DNA from 3 places in the Bradyrhizobium sp. 179 genome. Region 2 is predicted to be linked to each of the others. Evidence: predicted binding sites of a transcription regulator. Region 2 holds the regulator's gene; each other region holds the start of a gene.

Region 1 (3,237 bases), 100 kb from region 2:
GCGTGACGACCTGCTCCCGGAAGCCGACGAAGATCGTCAGCATGTCCTTCAGGTTCATCGTTTGCGGACGGCCGGAATCGAGCGCGACGGCGTTGACGCCGAAGCTGGTCTGGAGCGGCGTGAACTTGTAGAGCTGATTCAGCACCACGTCGGGCATGGCATCGCGCTTGAGCTCGACGACGACGCGGTAGCCATCGCGGTCGGACTCGTCGCGCAGGTCGGAGATGCCCTCGATCTTCTTTTCCTTGTAGAGCTCGGCGATGCGCTCGACCATCGTCGCCTTATTCACCTGATACGGGATCTCGGTGATGACGATCGCCTCGCGCTCCTTCCGGATCGTCTCGAAGGTGACCTTGCCACGCATCACGATGGAGCCGCGGCCGAGATGGTAGGCGCTGCGGATGCCCTGGCGGCCGAGAATGATGCCACCGGTCGGGAAGTCCGGGCCCGGGATGATGTTGTTGAGCTCGTCAATGGTCAGCGAAGGATTGTCGATCAACGCCAGGCAGGCGTCGATGACCTCGCCGAGATTGTGCGGCGGAATGTTGGTGGCCATGCCGACGGCGATGCCGCCGGCGCCGTTGACCAGCAGGTTCGGGAACCGTGCCGGCAGAACCACCGGTTCTTTGCTCGAGCCGTCGTAATTGTCCTGAAAGTCGACGGTCTCGTTGTCGATGTCGTCGAGCAGCTTCAGCGCGATCTTGGTTAGGCGCGACTCGGTGTAGCGCATCGCCGCCGGCGGATCGCCGTCGACCGAGCCGAAATTGCCCTGCCCGTCCACCAGCAATTCGCGCATCGAAAAAGGCTGCGCCATGCGCACCAGCGCGTCGTAGATCGCCTGGTCACCATGCGGATGGTATTGGCCCATGACGTCGCCGACGATACCGGCCGACTTCTTGTGCTTCTTGTCCGGCGTATAGCCTTCCTCGTTCATCGAGAACAGGATGCGGCGATGCACCGGCTTCAGGCCGTCGCGCGCGTCGGGCAGCGCGCGCGACACGATCACGCTCATGGCGTAATCGAGGTAGGACTTCTTCATCTCGTCGAGGATGGAGACGGGGCGAATGTCCGAGGGTTGCGCCGGCTGGTTGCCGGGCTTGTTTTCGTCGTCAGCCAAGGGGAAATCCGGTCAGGTTTATCTGGGAATCATATAGCGCATCGGGGCCGCGATAACTACCCTCGCGAAGGTCAGGGCAAGCGATTTTTCCGCCTATTTTTCCAACAACTTAAGCCCTTCCGAGCCCCGCTCCCGACAGGTGCGGAAGCGGCCTTCGGCAATGGCCTCCATCGCCTCAAGATCGCGCTGCGAGTGCCCTGTCAGAATATCTGTCATGGCGCAATCCGAGCTCACGTCAAACATGAAGCGGGCCCGGAAAATCCGAGCCCACCCCGCCGATGAACATGAATTGCTGACACGGCACACCAGGCGAGCCCAATCAGGCAATGCGCCTCGGCCGCGTGATCCGGGTTCTCAGAACGGGATATCGTCGTCCATGTCGCTGTTGCGGCCACCGCCAGCGGCAACGGGACGGCGCGGAGCGCTGCTTACGGGACCGGACGAGCCGAAGTCGCCGCTGGGTTCGTCGCCGAAGCTGCCGCCGCCTCCGCCGCCACCGCGACCGTCGAGCATCGTCAGGGTCGAGTTAAAGCCCTGGAGCACGACCTCGGTCGAGTACTTCTCGACGCCGCTCTGGTCGGTCCATTTGCGGGTCTGGAGCGCGCCCTCGATGTAGACCTTCGCGCCCTTCTTCAGGTACTGCTCGGCGACCTTGCACAGCCCTTCATTGAAGATCACGACGCGATGCCATTCGGTCTTTTCCTTGCGCTCGCCGGTGTTCTTGTCGCGCCAGGTCTCAGAGGTGGCGATGCTCAAATTGGCGATCGGTCGCCCGTCCTGGGTGCGGCGGATTTCGGGATCCTTGCCGAGATTTCCAACCAGAATGACCTTGTTGACGCTTCCCGCCATCGCCGCTCTCCACTCCAATGCCACTGAATTTCAAAGGCCGAGTCCGCCCTCTGCGTTCCTCCGCCGCCCGTTGAGGCGACCCTATACGCTTGCGGGCGCCGCTCAGCCCATCACCCCTCGGGTTATCCCCACATATAGCACCGCCACTGGCTTTGTTCCAGATTTGTTCTTTGTGACGATCGGGGCGGATATCGGGCCCTTCAAGCCGCGATGTTGGTGATGAAGGCAGCGGCTCGATGGAACTTTTTTGGGTTCCCGCGAACGGCAGAAACCGCTTAACATTCATCAAGTTGCGCTTGGCTCATTCGGTCAGCGAGTGTGGCATTTCGGAGACGGACTTTGCCGGTTTCGTAAGCTAGGGTTGCCTCGGAATTAGTTCATATGGGCGTCGCGCCTTAATTAGCCGCTTCGGGGAGTTTGAGAAGCGGTCGAAACTGGGGAGACTGCAATGAATAAGATTCTGTTTAGTGCAATCGGTGCAATGGCGCTGGGCCTCTCGGCTCCCGCAAGCGCGGCAGATCTCGCTGCGCGCCCATACACCAAGGCTCCGGCTCCCGCCGTTGCCGCGATCTACGATTGGAGCGGCTTCTACATCGGTATCAACGGCGGCGGTGGTTCGAGCCACAAGTGCTGGGATTTTGTGACGCCTGTTACCGGCACTCTGGTTGGCGAAGGCTGCCACAACGCAACGGGCGGCACGGTCGGTGGCCAGATTGGCTATCGTTGGCAGTCGACCAATTGGGTGTTCGGCTTCGAGGGCCAGGGCAACTGGGCTGACTTTTCCGGCGACAACGTGAGCACCCTATTCCCTGGCACCGCTTTGGTCACCGGTGATCGTAACCGCTCTCGCATCGACAGTTTTGGCCTGATCACTGGGCAGGTCGGCTATGCCTGGAACAATGTGCTGTTCTATGTGAAGGGCGGCGCCGCTGTGGTCGGGGACAAGTACGACGTCTATGCCGCCGCAGGCACCCCGGGCGCTGGCACGCTGCTGGCATCGGCACGTGAAACCCGCTGGGGTGGCACGGTGGGTGCCGGTCTGGAATTCGGATTCGCACCAAATTGGTCGGTCGGCGTCGAATACGACCACATTTTCCTCGGCCACCGCACGATCGGCTTTACCACGCCGGCGGGCGTTGTGTTCGGGAGCGACCGAATTGGCCAGGATGTCGACATCGGTCTCGTCCGGCTGAATTACCGCTTCGGCGGCCCGCTGGTCGCGAGGTACTGATCGCTCTGATTTCGTTCAAGGATTAAAGGCCGGCCTCGTG
Region 2 (3,237 bases):
CGATTAGGCGCCGGACGATTAAAAACAAACGCGAAGAGTAGGTCCGGGTCCGACCGGACGTTCCGCAGCATTAAATCTTACCATCTCGCCGGCCTCGGCCGGCGATGGCAATTTCAATCCTGGCCCGACCCCGCGGGCGGGGACGGCTCAGCCAATCGGCAAGCGCGTGATCGTCGACCGGCTATCGGCGACGATCTGCGGCTTGTGCTCGCGCTCGCTGACCGGCTGCGTCACCGGCAATTGCAGCACGGTTGCGCGCTGGCCTTCGACGAGCTGCGTCACCAGCACGTATTTGCCGTCGGGGAATTCGATCGCGTCATGATGGCGGTCGGGTATGTGCGGATCGATCTTGCCGAACTTGCCGACGCGGGAGTTGATGGTGCGCGTCCAGATCCAGCGATTATCGTAACGGACGTTGTCGGCGAAGGCGAGCTCCGTTCCCGGCAGCAGGCAGACGGCCACGGTCGGATCGGCCGCGGAAGCAAAGCCGCGCGTTGAGGTGCCGCGGAACGTTGTCGACACGATCGTCTCGCCGACTTCGGCGGGGCGAGATGCAACGGCATGCAGGCTGTAGTCACACATCGGGTGCTCCTCATTCGAAGATAGCAACCCGCGCCTCCTTCGGAGGCGCAAGCCTCTATCAGAGTGGAAGCACGTAACGCTCTGCTCCGTTGTAGGCAAATCTGCGGCTGGCGTTGCCGGACGCGATCACATTATCTTTCCCGAAGCCATAGGAACAAAGCTCGCTTCAGTGCATTCGGCGGATGCGAGCGCCCGTGGCCTACGGGCGCCGACCAGGGGAATGTGGCCAGCTTCGCCGTGGCTGTCGGTCGATGGCAGTTCGGGCGTTGCGGAAATGCTCGCTCCCTGCGTGCGCCGACTTGCGTGCGTGGTGCTGCAATTGAGTTGCGAATGCTTGCGCGGCCGATCAAGCGATCAGCACGCTGCGAAGGCGCTTAAGGCGATCCTGCACATCGTAATCTCCTAAGATCTCTTCACAAGCGATGAGTGCTTGGGGCCGCATGCCGAGGATGGAGCGCCGGAGAGAGGGGCCGGATAATCTGCGCAAGACCAAAAGACTATCCAGCTGGAGCGGACCGTCGTCCGCTCCAATCGGAATCATTGGTATCGAATGACCGCTAGCTCGTCTCAGTACTTGCGGTACAGCCCGATCAGCTTGCCCTGAATCTTCACCCGGTTCGGCGGCAGGATGCGCACCTCATAGGCGGCATTGGCGGGCTCGAGCGCGATCGACGCCCCCCGGCGGCGGAAGCGCTTGAGCGTCGCTTCCTCGTCGTCGATCAGGGCCACCACGATGTCGCCGGTATCGGCGCTCTCGTTACGCTGGATCAGCGCCATGTCGCCATCGAGAATGCCAGCTTCGACCATCGAATCGCCGCGCACTTCGAGTGCGTAGTGCTCGCCTGAGCCGAGCATGTCGGGCGGCACGCTGATGGTGTGACTGCGGGTCTGCAACGCTTCGATCGGCGTGCCGGCCGCGATGCGACCCATCACGGGCACCGCAACGGGACGCTCGCCCTCGTCCGCGGAAGAACTGGAGCTCGCGCGCACCTTGCCGAGATTGCCCTCGATGACGCTCGGCGTGAAGCCGCGGCGGCTGCCGGCGGCGGCCTGGAGCTCGGGCAGCTTGATCACCTCGATGGCGCGGGCGCGGTTGGGCAGGCGGCGGATGAAGCCGCGCTCCTCGAGCGCAGTGATCAGGCGATGGATGCCCGATTTCGAGCGCAGGTCGAGCGCATCCTTCATCTCGTCGAAGGAGGGCGGCACGCCGCTTTCCTTCAGACGTTCGCTGATGAACCGCAGAAGCTCGTATTGTTTGCGCGTTAACATCTCGACCAAAGTCCCCCGGTTGATGTCGTTCGATTCCGAGACGCTGAATTGGAGCGGTAGACCGCTACATGCTCGAAACAAATCATGAACGGACACTATATGTTCCATATGTGTTCCGCAACTGCTTAATTTACCGTGAACGCGGCAAAGTTCGCGGAACGCGTGTAGTGGATGCGTTCAGACGGGCAGGCGCAGCACCTCGCAAGGCGAGCCGGCCTCTGCCTTCGGAGCGAACGGTGCGCGGACGAGAAGTGCCTGTGCTGCAGCGAGATTCGCAAGCAGCGAGGAATCCTGGTGATCGACGGGAAGGGCCACCAGCGTGCCGTCGTCGCGCGTCTCCAGATGTGCGCGCAGATAGTCCGCGCGCATATCGTTTGCGTCCACATCGCGGCCGAGCACGGCGCGCTCTTGTCGGTGATGAATCACGGATCGTCCCGACAAGGCGCGAATCAGCGGCACCAGGAACAGGAAGGCGCACACGTAGGATGACACGGGATTACCCGGCAGGCCGATCACGCGCATCCCGCCGAGCCGCCCATGCATCATCGGCTTGCCCGGGCGCATCGCGATCTTCCAGAACGCCATCGCGACGCCTTCGTCCCTCAGCGCCTGCTGGACCAGATCGTGGTCGCCGACCGACGCGCCGCCGCTCGTGACCAGGATCTCGGCGCCGCTCTCGCGGGCGCGGCGGATGCCGGCAGTGGTGGCCTCCAGCGTATCGGCGACAATGCCAAGGTCGATGGTATCGGCCCCCTCGCTGCGGGCGAGCGCGTGCAGGGCGTAGCCGTTGGAATAGACGATCTGGCCGCGACCGGGCGTGGTTCCCGGCATTACCAGTTCGTCGCCGGTGGCGAGGATCGCGACCTTCGGACGGCGGCAGACGGCAAGCTGCGGATGATTCATGGCGGCGGCGAGTGCGAGATCGCGCTCGGTGAGACGGGTTCCCTTGCGCAGGAGCAGGTCGCCTTCGGAGAAGTCGACGCCCGCGGGGCGGATGTGGCGGCCGGCAATGGCGGCTTCCTTGATCGTGATGCGCTTGCCGTCCGCAACCGTGTCCTCCTGGATCACGACTGCGTCGGCACCGTTGGGAATGACGCCGCCGGTGAAGATCCGCACGGCTTCGCCGGGGCCCAGCGTTCCCGCGAATGGACGACCCGCCGCCACCTCGCCAATCAAGGTGAGCGCACTATCGAGCTTTGTTGCATCGCTCGCGCGCACCGCGTAGCCGTCCATCGCCGACATTGCTTCCGGCGGCTGTGTGCGCAGCGCCGCGACATCGCGTGCGAGCACGCGATGATAGGCCTCGTTGAGGGAAACCATCGCTTCAGGCAGCGGCTCCGCACCTGCCAGCACCGCGGCAAGCGCGTCAGAAACCGGCATCAAGGC
Region 3 (3,237 bases), on a different contig from region 2:
CCGCGCGGCTTTGCGCCAGCCGTCGAAATCGGTTTCGTTGTCGAGGATGATGAACTGCATCAGAAGCCAAACCCCAGTTGCGTTGCCTTTGGTTTGAACCGTTCGATCAGCCGCGCCTCATCGAGGCGGTGTGGCGGCGGCCGGTGATCGCTGAGGACGATGAACGGCAGCGCCTTGTGCCGGGGCACATGCAGCCGCGCGAGATCGGCGAGGCGGATCGTTGTCGTGCGCCGTGTCGCGATGATGCGTTCGACTGCTTTGGTGCCGAAGCCCGGCACGCGCAGCAATTCCTCGCGGCTGGCGCGGTTGACGTCGAGCGGAAAGCGGTCGCGGTGGCGCAGCGCCCAGGCGAGCTTTGGATCGATCTCGAGCGGCAGCATCGCGCTGTCGTCGACGATCTCGCCGACGTCGAAGCCGTAGAACCGCATCAGCCAGTCGGCCTGGTAGAGCCGGTGCTCGCGCAGCAGCGGCGGCTGCACCAGCGGCAAAGCGCGGCTGGCGTCGGGGATCGGGCTGAACGCGGAATAATAGACGCGTCGCAGGCGGTAGGCGCCGTAGAGATTGGCGCTGCTGTGGAGAATGGTGTGATCGGAGGCCGTGTCGGCGCCGACGATCATCTGCGTGCTTTGCCCAGCCGGCGCAAAGCGCTGCGGCTTGGCCTTCGTTTTCGCGCTGCGGCCTTCCTCGGCTTCGTCGAGCTTGAGCCGCAGCCGGCCCATGGTGCGACGGATTGCGCGCACGTCCTTCTCCGGCGCGAATTGCTTAAGGCTCGTCTCTTGCGGCATCTCGATGTTGATGGAGAGACGGTCGGCATATTGGCCGGCTGCTGCGATCAGCGCATCGTCGGCTTCGGGAATGGTCTTGAGGTGGATGTAGCCGCGGAAGTGATGCTCCTCGCGCAGTTTTCGCGCGACGCTGACCACTTGCTCCATTGTGTAATCGGGGCTGCGGATGATGCCGGAGGAGAGAAACAGGCCCTCGATGTAATTGCGCCGGTAGAAGTCGAGCGTCAGCTTGACGACCTCGTCGATGGTGAAGCGGGCGCGTGCTACGTTCGAGGAGGCGCGGTTGACGCAATAGAGGCAATCGTAATTGCAGGCATTGGTCAGCAGCACCTTGAGCAGGGAGATGCAGCGTCCATCCGGCGCGTAAGAATGGCAGATGCCCATGCCCGGCGCGGTCGAGCCCATGCCCTTGCCGTCGCTGGAATCCCGCTTCTCGGTGCCGCTGGAGGCGCAGGATGCGTCGTACTTGGCAGCATCCGCCAGGATTTCCAGCTTGCGTTGTACGTCCATGTTTGAATCCCTTTGATTCCACTCATGAATCCCAAAGCGCGCCAATTCGATTGACTCCCAGGGCGGCGTTAGCTTTATATTAGAACATATCATGAACAAATGAGCCAGCCGCTGGTTCTCTTTTTGAGAGCCACCGGCAATCACCCCTGAAGGAGCGGCGAGCATGAGCGGCGCACGCAGAAGCGCGCTTGCGACCTTGCGCAGCCAGATCGAGCGCATCGAGACGGCGGAGGTCGTGCATCAGCGCGATCGCATCACGCTCGGCCACAGCGAGGCGGACAGCGCGCTGAAGGGCGGGCTCGCACGTGCGGCGATCCATGAGGTGTTTTGTGAGGGCCGGCAGGGGACGTCCGCAACGGGCTTTGTCATGGGGCTTGCGGGCCGCGTCTCGGCGCACCGGCCGTTGCTATGGGTGCGGCAGGATTTTTCGGAAATCGAAACCGGCGCGCTGTCGATGAGCGGGCTCGCCGAGTTCGGTCTCGATCCGCGCCGCGTGGTGATGGTGCGCGCCGCTGATGTCGAGAGCGCACTGCGCACCTCAGCCGACGCGCTCGCCTGCGATGCGCTGGGGGCTGTGGTGCTCGAGCTCTGGGGCGAGACCAGGCAGTTCGATCTCGTGGCGAGCCGCAAGCTGACGCTGGCCGCGCAAGCTTCCGGCGTCACCGGGCTCTTGCTGCGCATGGCGGCGCAGCCGCTGCCCTCGACCGCGGAAACACGATGGATGCTGCGCGCAGCGCATTCACCGCCGGGCCCGGTGTCGAGTGCCTGGGGCGCGCCGCGCTTCGATGCCGAGCTCTTGCGCAATCGTCATGGCCCATGTGGCCGGTGGATCATGGAATGGAAATGTGATGAGTGCCAGTTCAGTGAGCCGTCGACGTATTCTCAGCCTGTGGCTGCCGCGCCTGCCCATCGACCGGATTCAGCGGTTCTTTGGGAACGTCGGACTGCATAAGAGCAATGATCCAAGCATCGTCGTCATCAAGGACAACAATGCGCTGGTGATCCATGCGCTCGACGAGGCCGCCGAGCGCCTCGGCCTGTATATCGGCCAGCCCTTGGCCAATGCGCGGGCGATGTGTCCGGACCTGAAAGTGTTCGACGCCGATATCGTCGCCGATGCGAAGACGCTCAGCGATGTCGCGGACTGGTGCGACCGCTTCACACCGCTGGTGGCGCTCGATCCGCCGCACGGCCTGTTCCTGGACATCACCGGCTGCGCGCATCTGTTCGGTGGTGAGGCCGCGTTGTTGCGGACGTTGGTTCGCGCATTGGCCCGGCAGGGGTTTGCCATCAGCGCGGCGATCGCCGGCACCTCGATCTGCGCACGCACGCTGACGCGGCAGGCCACGGGCACCATCGTGGCCGATGGCGAGGAGGCGGCGGCGATCAGCCGATTTCCGATTTCCGCGCTCGGTGCAGGTGAAGTCATCACCACAGGCTTGCGTCGCGCCGGTTTGAAGACTATCGGCGACGTCGCCTCGCGCTCGCCGAGCGAGATCACGGCGCGGTTCGGCGCCCGGTTCTCCACGCTGCTGGCGCATGCGCTGGGGCAGGGCGATGCGCCGATCAACCCGCGAAAACCGCTGCCCGACTACATCGTGGAAAAACGTTTCGCCGAGCCGATCGCGACCGACACCATGATCGCGATGACGCTGTCGCGGCTTGCCGACACGTTGATCGCATCCATGGAGAAGCAGGGCAAGGGCGCGCGACGCCTGGAAGCCGCGTTCTTCCGCACCGATGGCGTGGTGCGCGCAATCACGGTCGAGACCGGGCGTCCGGTGACGCGCAGCGCGGTGATCGACCGGTTGTTTCGCGAGCGTCTCGATGCGCTCGCCGACCCGCTCGATCCCGGCTTCGGCTTTGACATGGTGCGGCTGTCGGCGAGCCGTACAGAAATCGTGGTGCAGGAGCAGCGCGATCTCGATGCCCATGTCCACGA

The links. Region 2 encodes LexA, which represses DNA repair genes until DNA is damaged. Its sites were predicted from a motif close to TGTTCNNNNTGTGTTCNG; they were not measured.
Region 1: IVB12_RS02285 (single-stranded DNA-binding protein) is a predicted target of LexA. The motif match lies at 2,120-2,137, and genes of this name have one in related genera.
Region 3: IVB12_RS20335 (DNA repair protein) is a predicted target of LexA. The motif match lies at 1,376-1,393, and genes of this name have one in related genera.

What each region holds. Positions count from the first base shown of each region.
Region 1 covers NZ_JADPJR010000009.1:97,019-100,255, forward strand. The annotation lists gene gyrA (DNA gyrase subunit A) at 1-1,117, opposite strand, end outside; gene IVB12_RS38070 (hypothetical protein) at 1,211-1,333, opposite strand; gene IVB12_RS02285 (single-stranded DNA-binding protein) at 1,472-1,966, opposite strand; gene IVB12_RS02290 (outer membrane beta-barrel protein) at 2,415-3,197, shown strand.
Region 2 covers NZ_JADPJR010000009.1:199,458-202,694, reverse strand. The annotation lists partial or broken gene IVB12_RS02790 (ComEC/Rec2 family competence protein) at 1-7, shown strand, start outside; gene IVB12_RS02785 (hypothetical protein) at 148-582, opposite strand; gene lexA (transcriptional repressor LexA) at 1,150-1,851, opposite strand; gene glp (gephyrin-like molybdotransferase Glp) at 2,029-3,237, opposite strand, start outside.
Region 3 covers NZ_JADPJR010000081.1:129,010-132,246, reverse strand. The annotation lists gene IVB12_RS20345 (UdgX family uracil-DNA binding protein) at 1-60, opposite strand, end outside; gene IVB12_RS20340 (putative DNA modification/repair radical SAM protein) at 60-1,295, opposite strand; gene IVB12_RS20335 (DNA repair protein) at 1,459-2,247, shown strand; gene IVB12_RS20330 (DNA polymerase Y family protein) at 2,144-3,237, shown strand, end outside.